DNA from 4 places in the Arthrobacter halodurans genome. Region 1 is predicted to be linked to each of the others. Evidence: predicted binding sites of a transcription regulator. Region 1 holds the regulator's gene; each other region holds the start of a gene.
The links. The regulator LexA, encoded in region 1, represses DNA repair genes until DNA is damaged. The targets are predictions, from matches to a motif close to TCGAACANNTGTTCGA.
Positions count from the first base shown of each region.

Region 2: ACETWP_RS13530 (HNH endonuclease signature motif containing protein) is a predicted target of LexA. The motif match lies at 2,307-2,322, and genes of this name have one in related genera.
Region 3: ACETWP_RS07520 (DUF6504 family protein) is a predicted target of LexA. The motif match lies at 2,654-2,669, and genes of this name have one in related genera.
Region 4: ruvA (Holliday junction branch migration protein RuvA) is a predicted target of LexA. The motif match lies at 1,961-1,976, and genes of this name have one in related genera.

Region 1 is NZ_JBHDLJ010000008.1:39,345-43,644, reverse strand. Features, by position in the region: gene ACETWP_RS10985 (ATP-dependent DNA helicase) at 1-1,701, shown strand, start outside; gene lexA (transcriptional repressor LexA) at 1,698-2,417, opposite strand; gene ACETWP_RS10975 (LysM peptidoglycan-binding domain-containing protein) at 2,705-3,184, shown strand; gene ACETWP_RS10970 (histidinol-phosphate transaminase) at 3,406-4,300, shown strand, end outside.
Region 2 is NZ_JBHDLJ010000012.1:65,604-69,903, forward strand. Features, by position in the region: gene ACETWP_RS13525 (aminopeptidase P family protein) at 1-293, shown strand, start outside; gene ACETWP_RS13530 (HNH endonuclease signature motif containing protein) at 402-2,294, opposite strand; gene ACETWP_RS13535 (YflT domain-containing protein) at 2,572-3,492, opposite strand; gene ACETWP_RS13540 (magnesium transporter MgtE N-terminal domain-containing protein) at 3,612-4,300, shown strand, end outside.
Region 3 is NZ_JBHDLJ010000004.1:311,109-315,408, forward strand. Features, by position in the region: gene ACETWP_RS07515 (DNA polymerase III subunit alpha) at 1-2,238, opposite strand, end outside; gene ACETWP_RS07520 (DUF6504 family protein) at 2,235-2,546, opposite strand; gene ACETWP_RS07525 (VOC family protein) at 2,833-3,339, shown strand; gene ACETWP_RS07530 (SOS response-associated peptidase) at 3,385-4,140, opposite strand; gene ACETWP_RS07535 (glutaredoxin domain-containing protein) at 4,176-4,300, shown strand, end outside.
Region 4 is NZ_JBHDLJ010000004.1:297,585-301,884, reverse strand. Features, by position in the region: gene pdxT (pyridoxal 5'-phosphate synthase glutaminase subunit PdxT) at 1-520, shown strand, start outside; gene ACETWP_RS07475 (YebC/PmpR family DNA-binding transcriptional regulator) at 523-1,278, shown strand; gene ruvC (crossover junction endodeoxyribonuclease RuvC) at 1,285-1,881, shown strand; gene ruvA (Holliday junction branch migration protein RuvA) at 2,030-2,650, shown strand; gene ruvB (Holliday junction branch migration DNA helicase RuvB) at 2,660-3,709, shown strand; gene yajC (preprotein translocase subunit YajC) at 3,897-4,300, shown strand, end outside.

The sequences.
Region 1 (4,300 bases):
GTCGCCCTCGCCAAGGGCCGCGGCAACTACGTGTGCAAGTACAAACTCGGCGGGGGATACCCGGACGAGGACGAGGGCGCGCTGTTCGCCCTCACCGAGGACGGCGCGGCACGCGCCCTGACCGCGGGGGCGGGACCAGCGAGCGCACTGGGTCAGGAGGTCGTGCGGCTGCGCGAATGGGCGGAGGAGACGGACACGGGGGACCGGGACGACCTGGTCCCGGGCGTCGGAGACCGCGCCTGGCGCCAGGTCTCGGTCACCGCGATGGACTGCCTTGGCGCCCAGAAGTGCCCCATGGCGGAGGAGTGCTTCAGCGAGCTGGCGCGCAAGAAGGCCGCCGAGGCGGACATCGTCATCACGAACCACGCCATGCTCGCCGTCTCCGCCTTCGAGGGGATCGCCGTGCTGCCCGAGTTCGACACCGTCGTCATCGACGAGGCGCACGAGCTCCAGGACCGCGTCACGGGCTCCGTCACTCGTCCCCTGTCCGTCGCGCTCGTCTCCGGCGCGGCGTCGGCCGCCCGCAAGCACTGCCACGTGAACGTCGACGCGCTCAATCTGGCGTCGCGCGCGCTGCAGAAATCGCTGGAGTGGATCCCCGCGGGGCTGATGCCCTCGGGCCTCAACGAGGCGCAGGCGGCCGCGGTGGACCAGGTCCGCGAGGCCGCCCGCGTGGCGCTCTCGGACTCCAAGCCCGCGCCGCAGGAGGCCGTGGACGGCGGGCGGCAGATGGCCCGGTCGCAGTTGCTCTACCTCGTCGAGCAGTGCGACCGGCTCGATGGCGCCGCGGAGGCGCGGGAGGTCGTCTGGGCGTCCCGTCCCGGGCAGTTCACCCCCGGAGAGGGCTATGTGCAGCCCGACGACTCGACACCCGCCACGCTGAACGTCGCGCCGCTCTCCGTCGCCGGCCGGCTGCGCGAGGGGCTGTTCGATGGACGCACCGTGGTGCTGACGTCGGCGACGCTCGCCGTCGGCGCGGCCTTCGAGCCGGTCGCCGGGGCGCTGGGGCTGCTCGGGCAGGGGGCCCCCGCCTGGACCGGCGTCGACGTGGGAAGCCCCTTCGACTATCCGCGGCAGGGCATGCTGTATGTCGCCCGCCACCTGCCCAAGCCGTCCCGGAACGTCTCCACGGAGGCGCTCGCGGAGCTGGAGGATCTGATCCGGGCCGCGCGCGGGGGCACGCTCGCGCTCTTCTCCTCGCGCCGGGCCGCGGAGGAGGCCGCCGAGGCGCTGCGGCCGCGGCTGGACCAGACGATCCTGTGCCAAGGCGACTCCAGCATGGCGTCGCTGGTGAAGGAGTTCGCCGACGACCTCGACACGTGCCTCTTCGGCACCATGACGCTCTGGCAAGGCGTGGACGTCCCCGGGCCGGCCTGCCGACTCGTGGTCATCGACCGGATTCCCTTCCCGCGCCCCGACGATCCCCTGTCGACGGCGCGCAGCCGCGACGTCGCGCGGCACGGGGGCAACGGCTTCATGGCGGTGTCGGCCAGCCACGCGGCCGTGCGGCTGGCGCAGGGCGCCGGACGCCTGATCCGCTCGACGTCGGACCGGGGGGTCGTGGCGGTGCTGGACTCGCGCCTGGCCACGGAGCGGTACGGCAACTTCCTGCGCGCCTCGCTGCCCCCGATGTGGGCGACGACGGACAAGGCGACCGTGGTGGGGGCACTGGAGCGGCTCGCCCCCGCGCGGACGCCCTAGAGCGAGCGCATCACCGAGACGACCTTGCCCATGATCGTCGCGTGGTCGCCCAGGATGGGCTCGTACTGGCGGTTCTGGGGGAGGAGCCACGTGTGCCCGTCGCGCTGCCGGAACGTCTTGACGGTGGCCTCGTCGTCGAGGAGGGCGGCCACGATATCGCCGTTGACGGCATTCTGCTGCCGGCGCACCACGACCCAGTCGCCGTCGCAGATGGCGGCCTCGACCATGGAGTCCCCGCTGACCTTCAGCATGAACAGCTCGCCGTGTCCGACCAGCTGTCGGGGGAGCGGCATTACGTCCTCGATCGTCTGGTCCGCGAGGATGGGGCCGCCGGCGGCGATGCGGCCGACCAGCGGGACCATCGCCGTGTCGGAGGCGGTGCTCAGTTCGGAGACCGGCGTGCCGTTGATGGCGCGGAGTCCGTCGTGCGCGGCCTCGGCGGTCTCGCGAGCGTCGCTGAGCGTCAGTGGCGTCAGGATCTCCATGGCGCGCGGACGGCGCGGGTCGCGGCGGATGTAGCCGAGCTTCTCCAGCTGGGCCAGCTGGTGCGTGACGCTCGACAGGCTCGCCAAGCCGACGGTGTCGCCGATCTCGCGCATCGACGGCGGATAGCCGCGCGCCGCGACCGCGCGCTGGATGGTCTCGAGGATCTTCTTCTGGCGAACCGTCAGGCTCTTCGGCGTGCGCTTCGGTGCCGGAGTGTCAGCTGTGCTCATGGTGTGCCCCATCCTGGTTGTCCCCGTGGCTCCGGGCCGTTCCGCATTCTGTCGGAGGCGCCTGTTGGACTGGATCCAACGAGCCGCTGGTCACCACGTTAGTGGACCACCACGGGGCTTTCAAAGATTTGTTCGAACGTGTCTCGACATTCCTCGGTCAGGAATGCTACAAATGGACGAGCGAGATCGAACAAGCGTTCGAATACGAGTTTCGACCGGTTCGATCTTCGAACACCGAACCGTCGGTGCGGCCGCGAGGCGGCCCGGCGCGAGAGAAAGGCAAAACCATGGCTCAGATCGCCTTCGCGACCCCTGCTCAGCCCGCGGCACGCCTCGGCGGGGATCCCCGCCGGACCACGAACGTCCTCAGCCTTCCCGTCGCCCGCCCCGGGGGCTCCCCACGCGGAACGTCTCCCCGCGCCGCGGCGCCGGCCCCCGCGGCATCCGCCGTCCGCGGACCTGTCCGCCTGACCCGGCGGGGCCGCTTTCTCCTCATCGGCCTGCCCGTCCTGCTCGCGGCGACCTCTGCCCTGGTCCTGGTGGGCATTTTCACGGCCCCCGTCATGGCCGCCGACTCCGGCGCCTCCGTCCGGGTCGAGGCGGCCTCCGTCACCGTCCTGGAGGGGGAGACCCTCTGGGAGATCGCCGCGGAGTTCGCCCCGGGGCGCGACCCGCGCGTCGTCATCGCCGAGATCGCGGAACTGAACAACCTCGCGGGGTCCACGGTGATCCCCGGCCAGACGCTCTTCGTCCCGACCGGCGGTTAGCGGGTCGCGGACGCGCGTGTCGGGGCAGGATCCGGGACCGCCGGGACGCGCGCCCCGCCGACGGCCGTCGGGAACGCGGGCGGGACGCCCCGCGGGACCGCCGGTGGTGAACCGCGGGGCCGGGCTCGGCCCGGGTGGCGTCTGCCCCGCCGGTGCCGGCAACGTTAAGCGGCCCCACCCGCCGATTCGGGGCCACTGCGCCGGCGCCCTAGAATTGTTCGGTGAGTGATCAGCTGCGACGACTGGCCAGACTTCCGCTGCGGGACAACCTCCGGGGCCTGGAGCCCTACGGTGCCCCCCAGCTGGACGTGCCCATCCTGCTCAACGTCAACGAGAACACCCACCCCCTCCCCGACGAGGTCCGCGAGGCGATCGCCCGCGATGTCCGCGCCTGCTCCGCAAGCCTGAACCGCTACCCCGACCGCGAGTTCACCGAACTCCGCGAGCGGCTGGCCTCATACCTGGGACACGGACTCGCACCCGGGAACATCTGGGCCGGCAACGGGTCCAACGAGGTGCTGCAGCAGATCCTCCAGGCCTTCGGCGGCCCAGGGCGCAGCCTGATGAGCTTCCCGCCGACCTACTCCATGTACCCGCTCCTGGCGAGCGGCACGGACACGAGGTACATCGCCGGTTCGCGCGCGGCCGACTTCGAGCTGACGGCGGACTCCGCGGCCCGGCAGGTCGCCGAGCGGGCCCCCAACATCGTCTTCCTGTGTTCGCCCAACAACCCCACGGGAACCGCGCTCGGCCTCGACGTGGTGGAGGCCGTCTACGCGGCGGGCGAGGCGAGCCAGGCGATCGTCGTCGTCGACGAGGCGTACGCCGAGTTCGCGAAGGCCGGCACGCGCTCCGCCCTGGGCTTGCTGCCCGGACGGGAGCGGCTGATCGTGTCGCGGACCATGAGCAAGGCCTTCGCCCTGGCTGGCGCCCGGCTGGGGTACCTCGCCGCGGATCCGTCCGTGACCGACGCCCTCCGGCTGGTCCGCCTGCCGTACCACCTCTCCGCCGTCACGCAGGCCACGGCCAACGCGGCGCTCAAGCACGTCGATGCGCTGCTGGCGAACGTCGAGGACATCAAGGCGCAGCGCGACCGGATCGTCGCGGAGCTCCGCC
Region 2 (4,300 bases), on a different contig from region 1:
ATCACTTGGGTCTCGATGTCCACGATTGCGCTCAGGCCAAGCGGGATCTCTACCTCGACGGGGTTCTGGAGGAGGGCATGGTCTTCACGATCGAGCCCGGACTGTACTTCAAGGAGGAGGACCTGTCGGTGCCGGAAGAGTATCGCGGCATCGGTATCCGACTCGAGGACGACGTCCTGATCACTGCCGATGGCTGCGAAAACCTCAGCGCCGCGCTGCCCCGCACGGCCGACGAGGTCGAGTCCTGGATGGCCGGCATCTACGCCGGGGAAGGCGATCACCACTCCGCATAATCTGGTCGTGCCCCCGCGGCGCTGCAAGGTTCCCTGGCGTTGCCCGGGTTCTTTGGCGCTGGCGGGGCCCGCGTGGCTGGCCATGGTCATGGTCGGAGGGCCCGCTTCCTACCCGATGTCGGGGTGGAAGTAGGTGTTGCGCAGCGGCCTGCGCGCGGGGTCCACGTGCGCGGGCGGGATCCAGTGCGGAACCCCGCCGACCATGCGGATCTCCCAGTCCTCCTCGTGGGCCAGGTGGTGGTGGAACGGGCAGCACAACGCCCCGTTGCCCACATCCGTCCCCCCGCCGCGGGACCACCACCGCACATGGTGGGCCTCGCACCCCGCGGCCGGGACCGTGCACCCCGGAGCCGTGCAGCCGCGGTCCCGGGCATAGAGGACCCGGTGCTGGTCCTCGCTGAACAGCCGCGCGGCCCGGCCGGCGTCCAGGACCTGCCCCGCGGTGCCGAGGACCACCGGGATCAAATCCGCCGCGCAGGCCAGGCGCCGGATGGCGTTCGGGTGGATCACCCCGCCCAGGGCGGCCTCGGAGACCATCAGCCCCGGATCCGCGAGCTCCCCCGCCAGGGTCCGGTAGTCGATCGCGACCACGACCTGCGGGCGGACCCCGCCGTTGCGCGGCAGCCTGCCGCTGCGCAGACCCGCCTGCACCGCCGCGACGAGCCCGTCCAACAGCTTCTGCGCACGCGTCCGGGCATCGGCCGGAACCAACCCGGCCCCAGGAACCGACCCAGCCGCCGGAACCGACCCGGCCGCCGAACCCGTCCCCGCCGCGGCCGCCGCCGGCCCCGCGGCGCCGGGCCCGCCGGGAAGCGCGGCCTCCCCCGACCCGGATGCCGGGCCGGATGCCGGGCCGCGGCCCAGCGCCGTGCCGGCCAGGTCGAAAAGCGCAGACCCAGCGGCGCCGGCCGCGGCCGGGTTGGCGCCGGCGGGGTTGGGTCTGGCGCCGCCGAACCCGGCGTTGGCGCCGGGCGCGGGTGTGGCGCCGAACGTGGGTATGGTGCCGGGCGCGGGTGTGGCGCCGAACGTGGGTGTGGTGCCGGGCGCGGGTGTGGCGCCGAACGTGGGTGTGGTGCCGGGCGCGGTGCGGGGTCCGGTGCGGGGGTTGGCCTCGGGCAGGCACGCGACCAGCAGGGCCTCGGCCTGCAGGTCATCGGCGAACAACTCGAAGCGCCGCAACCCCCACCGCCGGCCCCGGTCGAACAGGCCCTGGGACTGCCGGCGGACCTCCGCGGAGGGCTCGAGCCCGTCCTGGTCGATGCGCAGCACCCACGCCTGCGCGACCCGGCGCACGATGCCCGGCTCCGAGGCCCGCGCGGTCGCGGCGAGGTTCGCCTCCATCGCGGCCAGCACCGTCTCCCCGCCCCCGGGCAGGGCCCGCGCGGCCGGCGCGGCCGCGGCCACCGCCCGCGCGGCCAACAGCGCGGTGGCGACCGAGACCTCCCCGCCGGCCACCGCCGCGGCCAGCGCGGGACGGACCGGGGCCAGCTCCTGCCCGGCCAGGGTCGTGCGCGGGAGCAGGACCGCGGCCGCGCCGAGCCGGGCCCTCGCCTCCGCGTAGGGGATCCGCAACACCTGGCACAGGTAGTCCGCGGTCGAGCGGTACCGGCCCCGCCGCCCCGGCCCCGCGGCATCCGGCCCCGAAGCGGCGGAGGAAACGACGGCCGAGGAAACAGCCGGGGAAGCGGTGGCGTCCACGGCCCCGCCCCAGTCCGCGCCCCCGGACCGGTTCCCCGGCGCTGCCTCGGACCGGCCGTGGGGGTCCGCCGCGGTCCCGGGCCGGCCCAGCTCGATGACCCGCGCCTGGTCCGCGGCCCGCGCCGCGAGGATCCGCGCCCGGTCCACCAACCGGCCCAGCGACTCGATCTCCAGCAACAACCCCGCACACCGCAGGGCATCCGGGGCCGGACCCTCCAACACGGCCACCGCCGCACGCAGCCCCTCCTCCAGCGCCGGGAACCCCGGCGCCGCGGAACCGGACTCCCACGACGACAACGACATGCGTCCATTCTCCCGAACAAACGTTCGAACATCCCGCCGGAAAGCCCTGGTGTGGACAACCCGCCCGCACACACACCTGTGGAGGGCAAGTCATCGCTGTCCGGGGCGTGCAGGCTACGGGCTCCTGATCATCGCCGATCAGCGGGCCACAAAATGGGCAACCCGCTCCGAGGGCGTGCCAAAGGACCGCCCGAACCGCAGGGCCGGCTCAGGGCCAGCCCTTCAGCCCGATGGACTTCATCGAGCCGACGCATCAACGCGTACCCGGCAGGTCCGCCTAGTTGCCGGAGCCTTCTCCCGGCTTGCGCTGATCCGTTGCGTCCGAGTCGTCATCCCGGACCGGCCCGGCAGCCGTGGTGTCCGCCGCGGGGGCATTCCCGGACGGCCCTGTGGCGGATTCCTGTGCGGCGGTTGGCGAGTCGGCACCCGGCGCGTTGGTGCCCGGCGCTTTGGTGCCCGGCGCGTTGGCCTCGGCCTGGGCATCGGCGCCGTGCGCCTGCCCGGGTTCCGGAGGCGTCGTTCCGGCGTCCACGCGGATTCCGAACTGCGGGCGGCCATCGGGGAGATCGTTGAATCCCGAACGCCGCGTCTGCTCCGACCCGTCGGAAACGGCGTGCTGCGATGCGGGCGGTTCGGCGCCTGCCGGCGCCTGGGGCGCCGTCGGCGCCTGTCCTCCGCAGCTCGGCGTCGTGTGCTGGGCTTCGACGCGGCTCATGGGAAGGCCCGACGCCATCTGCCGCGCCGCCGCGGCGTGTTCGAAGGCGACGACGACGTCGTAGTAGCCGGCCATGACCTGGCTGCTGGACGCGAAGTCCCGCTTGCCCTTGCGGAAGGAATAGCTCACGACGCCGACGATCATCCAGATGGCCATGCCCAGGCCCACCGCAGACAGGATCTGCGCGATGCCGCCGGTCGGCGTGAACAGGCTCAACAGCAGACCGACGAAAACGCCGAACATGGCGCCCTGCGCCGCGCCGGCGAGCGCGACCTTGGGGTAGCTCAGCTTGGCCGTCACTCGCTCAACGGACTTCAGGTCGTTGCCGATGATGCTCACGTTGGCCACGGGAAAGTCGTGGTCCGCCAGGTAGTCGACGACCTTCTGCGCGTCGAGGTAGGACTGGTAGCGGCCGAGCACCTCGCCCCGCGGAAGGCTAAGGGCGGAATCGTTGGCCGGCGCGGCGCCAAAAGGATTAGACATGAGTCCATTCTGCACCGATCCAGCCCCCGGGTCAGGCCTTATCGCTGCGGGTGAACCGACGTGACGGAACGCCTTCCTGCCGGAATGCCGACGGATGCGGCAGGCAGTAGCCTAAGAGGGTGAGCAGCTCCCTGAACAAGGTATTCATCGCACGCCTGCTCGGCCTCGACGTTTTCGACCCCCTGGGCGATCGCCTGGGCCGGCTGCGTGATGTCGTGGTGCTCGACCGGGGGCCGACGAAGCCGGCGCAGTGCGTCGGCCTGGTGGTCGAGGTCCCGGGGAAGAAGCGCGTCTTCGTGCCCATGACGCGCGTGCAGGCCCTGGAGGCCAGCCAGATCATCTGCTCCGGACTGGTCAACCTGCGCCGCTTCCAGCAACGCGGCGCCGAGCGCCTCGCCGCCGCCGAGCTGTTCGACCGGCGGGTCACCTTCAAGGACGGTTCCGGCAACGGCGTCGTCGAGGACATCGGGCTGGAGCGGCTTCGCAACGGCGACTGGATGATCTCCGACTACTACGTCCGCCGCGGCGAGGCCGGAGGCTTCCGCGCCCTGCGCCGCATGGCGCGCGGCGAGCGGCTGCTGGTCGCGTGCGACGAGGTGGTCCACGGCGACCTCGAAGAGCCCCAGGCGGCCACCCAGTTCGTCGCCGCGCACGAGGAGCTCAAGCCCGCCGATTTCGCCGAGGCCCTCCACGAGATGAGCGACAAGCGCCGCCTCGAGGTCGCCATCGAGCTTCAGGACGACCGGCTCGCCGACGTCCTGCAGGAACTGCCAGACGACGAGCAGGTCCAGATCCTTTCGTCGCTGGA
Region 3 (4,300 bases), on a different contig from region 1:
GCCGGTCATCACGTCGAAGGTCCTGAGCACCTGCTCGTGGAAGACCGTGACTCCGTGGGTTTCGGCGAGCGCGGGCTTCAGGTCGGGATGGGGGTAGACCTCCGGGGCGAAGCCATGCCGGTTCTCGAGGTAGGGCTTGATCATGTTCGACTGCATCGGGCCGGGGCGGAAGAGCGAGATGTCGATGATCAGGTCGTTGAATTCGCGGGGCGCCAGCTTGCCGATGAGTTCGCGCTGACCCGGCGACTCGATCTGGAAGCAGCCGAGGGTGTGGGTGCTGCGGATGAGCTCGAACGTCGGCTCGTCGTCCAGCGGGACCCTTTCCAGATCGATCCTCCCGTCCTCGGCGAGGAACCGCGGCAGGGCGCCGTCCTCTCCCACGGGGTGCCTGCCCGCCTCCGCGACGGCGCGTCCGTCGCCGTGGATCCGCACCACCTCGCGCAGGGCGAACGCCATGGCGCTCTGCATCCGCACGCCGAGCACGTCGAGCTTGAGCATGCCCATCGGGTCCATGTCGTGCTTGTCGAACTGGCTCATGGGCAGGCCCAGGCCGCTGGGTTGGACGGGTGTGCGGTCCAGCAGCGAGACGTCCCCGAGGATGACCCCGCAGGGATGCATCGAAATGTGCCGCGGCAGCCGGTCCAGCCGCTCGGTGAGGTCCACCAGCAGGTCCAGCTGCCGCTCGGCGCCCACGCGGTCGGCGAACTGGCGCAGCTCGGGCTTCTCGGCGAGCGCCTCGCGGAAGTTCCGCGCCGAGAAGCGCCACAGCTGCTTGGCGATGACGTCGATTTCCCCGCCCCCCAGCCCGAGGGCCAGGCCGGCGTCGCGGACCGCGCCGCGCGCGCGGTAGCCGTTCTGCATGCTCATCAGGGTGACCCGTTCGGATCCGAAGCGCGCGAAGATGCTCCGGTACACCCGGTGGCGCTCCGCGCTCTCCACGTCGATGTCGATGTCGGGCAGGGTGGAGCGGTCCAGGGAGAGGAACCGCTCGAAGAGCAGGTCGTGGGACAGCGGGTTCACGTGGCTGATCCCCAACAGGTAGTTCACCAGGCTGGACGCGCCGGAGCCGCGCGCCGCGGCGCGCACCCCCATGGACGTGATCATCCCCGAGACCTCGGCCACCGTCAGGAAGTAGGAGGAGAAACCGAGCCGGGTGATGGTGTCCAGCTCGTGCCCGAGGCGGTCCTCCAGGGCCGGGTCCCGCCCAGTCCCCCGGAACAGGCGGGTGGCCCCGGCCTCGCACCGGGCGCGCAGCTCGCGGTGCGGGTCGCCGGAGATCCCGATCACCGAGGCCTCGGGCACCACCGGCCTCCCCCAGCCGGCGTCTTCCACCGGATCAAGGCGGCATCGGTCCGCGACGCGCTCGGTGTCGCGCAGCAGCGACGCGGCCTCTGCCGCCCCCCCGCCCGCTGCGCGGGCGATGTCGCGGGCGAGCGCCTTCATGGCCGCGGGCTCCTTCAGCCACCCCTGGCCGTTGGGCTGCAGGTCGCCGAGGGTCTCCAGCGAGCTGAGGGCCCGGGCGGAGTCGAGCACGTCGGCCGTGGCGGCGCCGTCGGGGTCCGCGTAGCGCACGGCGTTGCTCAGCACGGCGGGCACGCCGCAGTCCCGGGCGGCCCTGACCATGCGCACGGCGTGCGCGGTGCTCAGCTTCTCGCCGGGACGGTTCAGGTGGGTCACCGCCTCGACCGCGAGGCCGCCGGGGGGCAGCGCGTCCCGCCAGGAGGTCAGCAGGGCGCGGGCGAGGCCGTAGCTGCGCCCCTGGGCCGCCAGCCCGACGTCGGACTGCGGCCCGGCGAGCACGGTCAGGACGGCCCCGCCGTCGGGCCCCGTGGCGTGCCGGGACAGTTCGGCGCGGGTCACCCCGACGGGCTTCTTCCCGGCGGCGCCCGTCCCGGCGTGCGCCGCCGAGACGAGCCGGCACAGCGCCGTGTACCCGGCGCCGCCGCAGCGCCCCCGGGCCAGCACCACCACGCGGCCGGACGCGCGGGGCGGCGGCGGGCGGCGCGACGGCGGGCAGGGGTCCTGCTCCAGGACCGCGAGGCTGACCCCGAGGATCGGGTCCAGGCCGTTCTCGCGGCATGCCTTCAGGTGCTTCACCGAGCCGTAGAGCCCGTCGCGGTCGGTGCAGGCCAGGGCGTCGGCGCCGTCGGCGGCCGCGCGGCGTGCCAGGTCCTCCGGCCAGGACGCCCCGTAGTGTGCGCTGAAGGCCGAGGAGACGTTCAGGTGGGTGAAGCTCACGCGCTCTCCCGCAGGGCGTCGTGGATGCGGATCAGCCGCCACCGCCCGGTCTCGGTCTGGCGGGAGACGTCGAAGGTCACCAGCGGTCCGCGTCCTGCCAGGCGGACCTGCAGGCGCCAGATTTCGTGGTCCACCAGCCCCGGGCCGCGTCCGCGTTCCGCGCGCACCTCCTCGGCCCACCACTTCCGGCGTTCGAACCAACGTACGGGCTCGGCGGACACGCGGTACTCGCGGCCCTGCCAGCGCAGGCGCAGCGGCAAGCCGGCGGCGGAACAATCGACCTCGACGGACTGGGTGAACAGGCCCATCCGGAACCTCCATAACCGTGCGCCGGGGGTGTGAGGAACCCCGGCGGCATCAATGGATACGGGAAGTCAGCGCCTCTGGGAAGCAGAAGGCGGCAACTCCATGCTATTCGAAGCTATGTTCGAATCAAAGACGAAGCTACGCACCGGCGCCGACACTTTGGGCCGCGCGCCCCGGCGCCCGGCAACATTCCCGCGCCTCCCCCGCAGTCCCGCTTGCGCACCACGCACCACGCACCGGCGGCAGGTCCGGCTTGCGCGCCGCCCGCCGGCGGCGTAGGAACGTCCCATGGAACCCGCCCGGCCGACGCCCGCCCCCGCATCCGCCCCCGCCGCCGTGCCAGCTCCCGCGGTCACCGCGGTGACCCTGGGGGTCGCCGACGTCGAGGCGTCCCTGGCGTTCTACGCCGATGGGTTGGGATTCCGCGTCCTCCAGCACCTTCCCGGCGAGATCGCCTTCGTCCAGGCCGGCCACGGCCTGCTGCTGGCCCTGTGGAACGTGTCCAGCATGCCGCGGGAATACGGCGACGTGGGCTTCGGTCCCCAGGCGCCGCCCGTCTCCCTGGGCCACAACGTGGCGCGCGCCGCCGCGGTGGACGAGCTCTACGCGTTGGCGCTCGCGGCGGGGGCGACCGGCATCGCCGCACCACGGGCCCAGCCCTGGGGAGGCACGAGCGCGTGCGTCGCGGATCCCGACGGGTACCGGTGGGACTTCGTCCACAACCCGGCGTTCCGCGTGGCGCCCGACGGCACGGTCAGCCTGGGCCGGGACACGGAGGACAGCGCGGCGGGGTAGGACGGCGGAACGGCTCGGGACGGCGCGCGGCGCCCGCCCGGCGGGTCAGAAAAGACCGTCGGCGGGCTCCAGCAGCTCCGGGCCGTCGTTGCGGACGTTGCCCACCCCTGGATGCGCCTCGCCCAGTTCCCAGGCGGCGGCGACCCCGTAGGCCGCGGCGCGGGCGCGGGCCACCAGCGGAGGCGCGTCCGTGTCGAGCGGATCGAGCCAGCCGGCGAGCTCCCCGGGGCCCAGGGGGATGGGCATCCGGTCGTGGAGTCCGGCCAGCTGCGCCAGGACCGGCTCGGCCGCGTCCGCGGGCGGGGCGTCCATGGTCAGGACCGAGGTCGTGAGGAGCCACTGTCCCGGAGCCCCGTCGCGCGCCGACGCGTCCCTCCACCACTCGTAGAGGCCCGCGAAGAGCATCACCGACCCGTCGGCGGGGCGCACGAAGTAGGGCCGCTTGCCCGTCTTGCCGCCCCCGGCGGACTTCCACTCGTAATAGCCGTCCGCCGGGACCGCGCATCTCCGGGACCGGATGGCCCCGCGGAACGTGGGCTTGTCCAAGACGGTCTCACTCCGGGCGTTGATGGCCCGAACGCCGACGGACGGCTCCCGCGCCCAGCCGGGGACGAGGCCCCACCGGGCGGTGTGCAGCTGGCGCGCGACGCGGCCCTCCACCAAGCGCTCCAGCACGATGGGCACGTCGGAGGTGGGCGCGACGTTCCACGACCGCCGCACCTCCAGCGCTTCGTCGGCCTCGGCCTCCGCCGCGGCCAGCAGGTCCCCGCGGGCCCGGGCGATCACGTAGCGTCCACACATGGAATAAGCGTCTCACGGCGGCGGTTAGCACCCACATGACTGCAGCGAATCTCCAGGACTACGTGCCCGCCGAAGGAACCGTCACCATGTTCACGACCTCGTGGTGCGGCTACTGCCGCAGCCTCAAGCGGTCGATGGACGCGCACGGCATCGGATACCG
Region 4 (4,300 bases), on a different contig from region 1:
GGCGATCGACAAGCTCGCCCGCGCGTTCGGCGTGGCCGATCCGCTGCGCCGGATGATCCGCGAGGGCCTGCCCGTCTACGGATCCTGCGCCGGAATGATCCTCCTGGCCGACACCGTAGCCGACCCCGCGACGGACCGCGCGGGCAACCCCCAGCAGACCTTCGGGGGCATCGACATGGTGGTGCGGCGCAACGCCTTCGGGCGCCAGGTGGACTCCTTCGAGACGGACCTGGACTTCGCCGAGCTCGACCGCCTGCCCGGGGTGCCGGACGGCGGCCGGGCGGATCCCGTGCACGCGGTCTTCATCCGCGCCCCGTGGGTCGAGGGCGTCGGGCCAGGCGTCGAGGTGCTCGCCTCCGTCGAGGTGGCCGGCCGCACCGATCCCGGTGCCGGGCGCGGGGTCGCTAGAATTGTCGCAGTTCGTTCGGGAATGCTGCTGGCGACCTCCTTCCACCCGGAAGTGACGGGGGAGCGGCGCATCCACCAACTTTTCATCCAGATGATCAGAGGAGAAGCGTAAGCATGTCGGGCCACTCCAAATGGGCAACCACCAAGCACAAGAAGGCCGTCATCGACGGACGGCGGGCCAAGGCCTTCGCCAAGCTGATCAAGAACATCGAGGTCGCCGCCCGCGCGGGCGGCGCCGACCTGCAGGGCAATCCCGCGCTCGAGGTCGCCGTCGCCAAGGCGAAGAAGACGTCGGTCCCCAACGACAACATCGACCGCGCCGTCAAGCGCGGCGCCGGCCTGACCGGCGAGTCGGTCGACTACCAGGAGATCATCTACGAGGCCCGCGGACCGCAGGGCTCCGCCGTGCTGATCGAGTGCCTGACCGACAACAAGAACCGTGCCGCCTCCGAGGTCCGGCTGGCCGTGACCCGCAACGGCGGCACCATCGCCGACCCGGGGTCCGTCAGCTACCTGTTCGCCCGCAAGGGCGTGGTCGGCCTGCCGAAGAGGGAGCTCACCGAGGACGACCTGCTGATGGCGGTGCTGGACGCCGGCGCCGAGGAGGTCAAGGAGTCCGGCGAGTCCTTCGAGGTGCACTCCGAGCCCCAGGACCTGCGCGCCGTCGTGGCCGGCCTCGACGACGCGGGCATTGAGTACGAGACGGACGAGGTCGAGTTCGTCCCGTCGATGCAGGTGGACCTGGACGCGGACGCCGCGCGCAAGTTCCTCCGTCTGGTGGACGCCCTGGAGGACCTGGACGACGTCCAGAACGTGTACTCGAACGCGGACATCAGCGCCGAGGTCATGGCCGAGCTCGAGGAGGACTAGGACCCCGTGGCGCTGCGCGTCGTCGGTGTCGACCCGGGGCTGACCCGCTGCGGCCTGGCCGTCGTCGACGTCGAACCCAACCGGCGGGCGACCCTCGTGGACGTGACGGTCGTCGGCACGACGCCGGACCGCCCGCTCGACGAGCGGCTGCTGGCCATCGCCGAGGCGATCGACGCGTGGCTGGACCGCTTCACACCCGACGTGATGGCCGTGGAGCGCGTCTTCAGCCAGCTGAACGTCAGCACCGTGATGGGGACCGCCCAGGCCTCCGGCATCGTGATCGTGTCCGCGGCCCGGCGCGGGATCCCCGTGGCGCTGCACACCCCGACCGAGGTCAAGGCCGCGGTGACGGGCAGCGGCCAGGCGGACAAGGCCGCGGTCGGCAAGATGGTCGCCAAGATCCTGCGGCTCGACGAACCGCCGCGGCCCGCCGACGCGGCGGACGCGGCGGCGCTGGCCATCGCGCACGGTTGGCGCGGCGCGGCCCCGGGCTCGCAGGCCTCGGGCACCGTGAGCGCCGGGTCCAGCGGGCTCACGCCCGCCCAGCGGGCCTGGGCGGCCGCCGAGGCCGCGGCGCGGCGGCCGACCGCCCCGCGGCGGTGACGACCCGGCGTCCCCACGGCACCGACGTCGAACGCGCCGCGCCGTTGACGACCCGGGGGCGGGGCGGCGGGTAAGGTATTCGTAGATATGTTCGGACGTCCGCCTCGGGGCGCGGCCGGACCCCAACGACGCCGGAGGTTGGCAGCGCATGATCAGTTCCCTGAGCGGAGTGGTGCGGCACGTGGGGCTGGGCAGCGCCGTCGTGGACGTCTCCGGTTTCGGCATGCTCGTGCAGGCGACGCCGCAGACCCTCTCGAACCTCCACGTGGGGCGCGACGCCGTCGTGCACACCGCCATGGTGGTCCGCGAGGAGTCGATGACCCTGTTCGGTTTCGGGGACCCTGACGAGCGCGAGGTGTTCGAGACGCTGCTCTCCGTGGCCGGCATCGGGCCCCGGCTGGCCCTGGCGATCCTGGCGGTGCACACTCCCGAGGACGTCCGGGTCGCTGCGTCCTCCGGCGACGCCAAGGCCTTCACGCGCGTCCCCGGCGTCGGCCCCAAGGGCGCACAGCGGATCGTCCTCGAGCTGGCCGGCAAGCTGGTGCCGGCCGGGGAGGCAGGCCGTCCCGCCGCCCCTGCCGGCCCGGCCTGGAAGGCGCAGGTCCTGGAGGCGCTCACCGGCCTCGGGTGGTCGGAGAAGGACGCGGTGAAGGCCGTCGACTCCTCGGCCGAGGCCATGCCGGAGATCGTGGCCGGCGGGGACGTCGGGGAGATCCTGCGCGCGGTCCTGCGCGACCTCGGGCGCGGCGCCGCGCGGACGGGAAGGTAGGACCGCCCCATGGCCGACGACGACGAGCGCGTGACCGCCTCCGGCAGCGAGCCGGAAGAGCGCGCCATCGAGGCCGCCCTGCGGCCGAAGAACCTGCACGACTTTGTCGGCCAGCAGCGCGTCCGCGGACAGCTCTCCCTGGTCCTGGAGGCGGCGCGCATCCGCGAGCGGACGGCCGACCACGTGCTGCTCTCCGGGCCGCCGGGGCTGGGCAAGACGACCCTGGCCATGATCATCGCCGGCGAGATGAACGCGCCGCTGCGCATCAGCTCCGGCCCCGCTATCCAGCACGCGGGCGACCTGGCCGCGATCCTGTCCTCGCTGACGGAGGGCGAGGTCCTTTTCCTGGACGAGATCCACCGCATGAGCCGGCCCGCCGAGGAGATGCTCTACATGGCGATGGAGGACTTCCGGGTCGACATCGTCGTCGGCAAGGGGGCTGGCGCGACGGCGATCCCGCTGGCGCTGCCGCCGTTCACCCTCGTGGGGGCCACCACCCGCGCCGGTCTGCTGCCCGGGCCGCTGCGCGACCGCTTCGGCTTCACCGGCCATCTGGAGTTCTACTCGACGGACGAGCTGGAACTGGTGCTGCGTCGCTCGGCAATGCTCATGGACATGCGGGTCAGCTCCGCGGCCTTCGCCGAGATCGCGTCCCGCTCCCGCGGCACGCCCCGCATCTCCAACCGCCTGCTCCGGCGCGTGCGGGACTGGGCACTGGTCCACGGCACGGAACAGATCGACGCGCGGGCGGCCTCCGCCGCCCTCGACATGTACGAGGTCGATGCCCGCGGCCTGGATCGCCTGGACCGATCCGTCCTGCACGCGCTCTGCACGAAGTTCGGCGGGGGACCGGTGGGGCTGTCGACGCTGGCCATCGCCGTGGGGGAGGAGACCGAGACCGTGGAAACCGTCGCTGAGCCCTTCCTGGTCCGGGAGGGGCTGCTCGGCCGGACGCCGCGCGGCCGCATCGCCATGCCCGCCGCCTGGGAGCACCTGGGCCTCGCCATGCCCGCCGACGCCATCTTCGCCGGGCTGCCGTCGTCCGGGGATCCCGACTAGCTCCTCCGAAGGACCCACTGCCGCGGGCCCCCGTCTCTCACCTGCGGCGCGGCGCGCCGGCCGCGGGGTAGCGGCGGTCACAGGAGGCGCCGCGCCGGGCGATACAATGGTGTCTTGCCCTCCCTGCGCGCCCCGGCGCCGCCCGGGATGCCCCGAGAACAGAAACAGGTAACGACCCTTGACGACCATGCAACTGGCCCAGAACACCACCGAGCAGGCCGCACCGGCCTTCGACCCGATGACGCTGATCCTGCTGGCCGCGTTCGCGTTCCTCATCTTCATGATGTTCCGCGGCCGCAAGAAGGCCAAGAAGCAGCAGCAGGAGCTCCAGTCCGAGCTGCGCCCGGGAGCCGAGGTCATGACCCAGTTCGGCCTCTACGGCAAGGTCGTCTCGATCGACACCGACGAGAACAAGGTCGTCATCGAGCTCTCGCCCGGCAGCACGGCTACCGTCCACTCCCAGGCCGTCGCCCGCGTCGTGCCCGCGGCCGTCCCGGCCGACGACGCCGAGACGCCGTCCGTCGCCGCGCCGGTGGCGGAACCCACCGCGGCGACCGGCGCGGCCGGCGACGCGGTCCATGAGGAGACCCC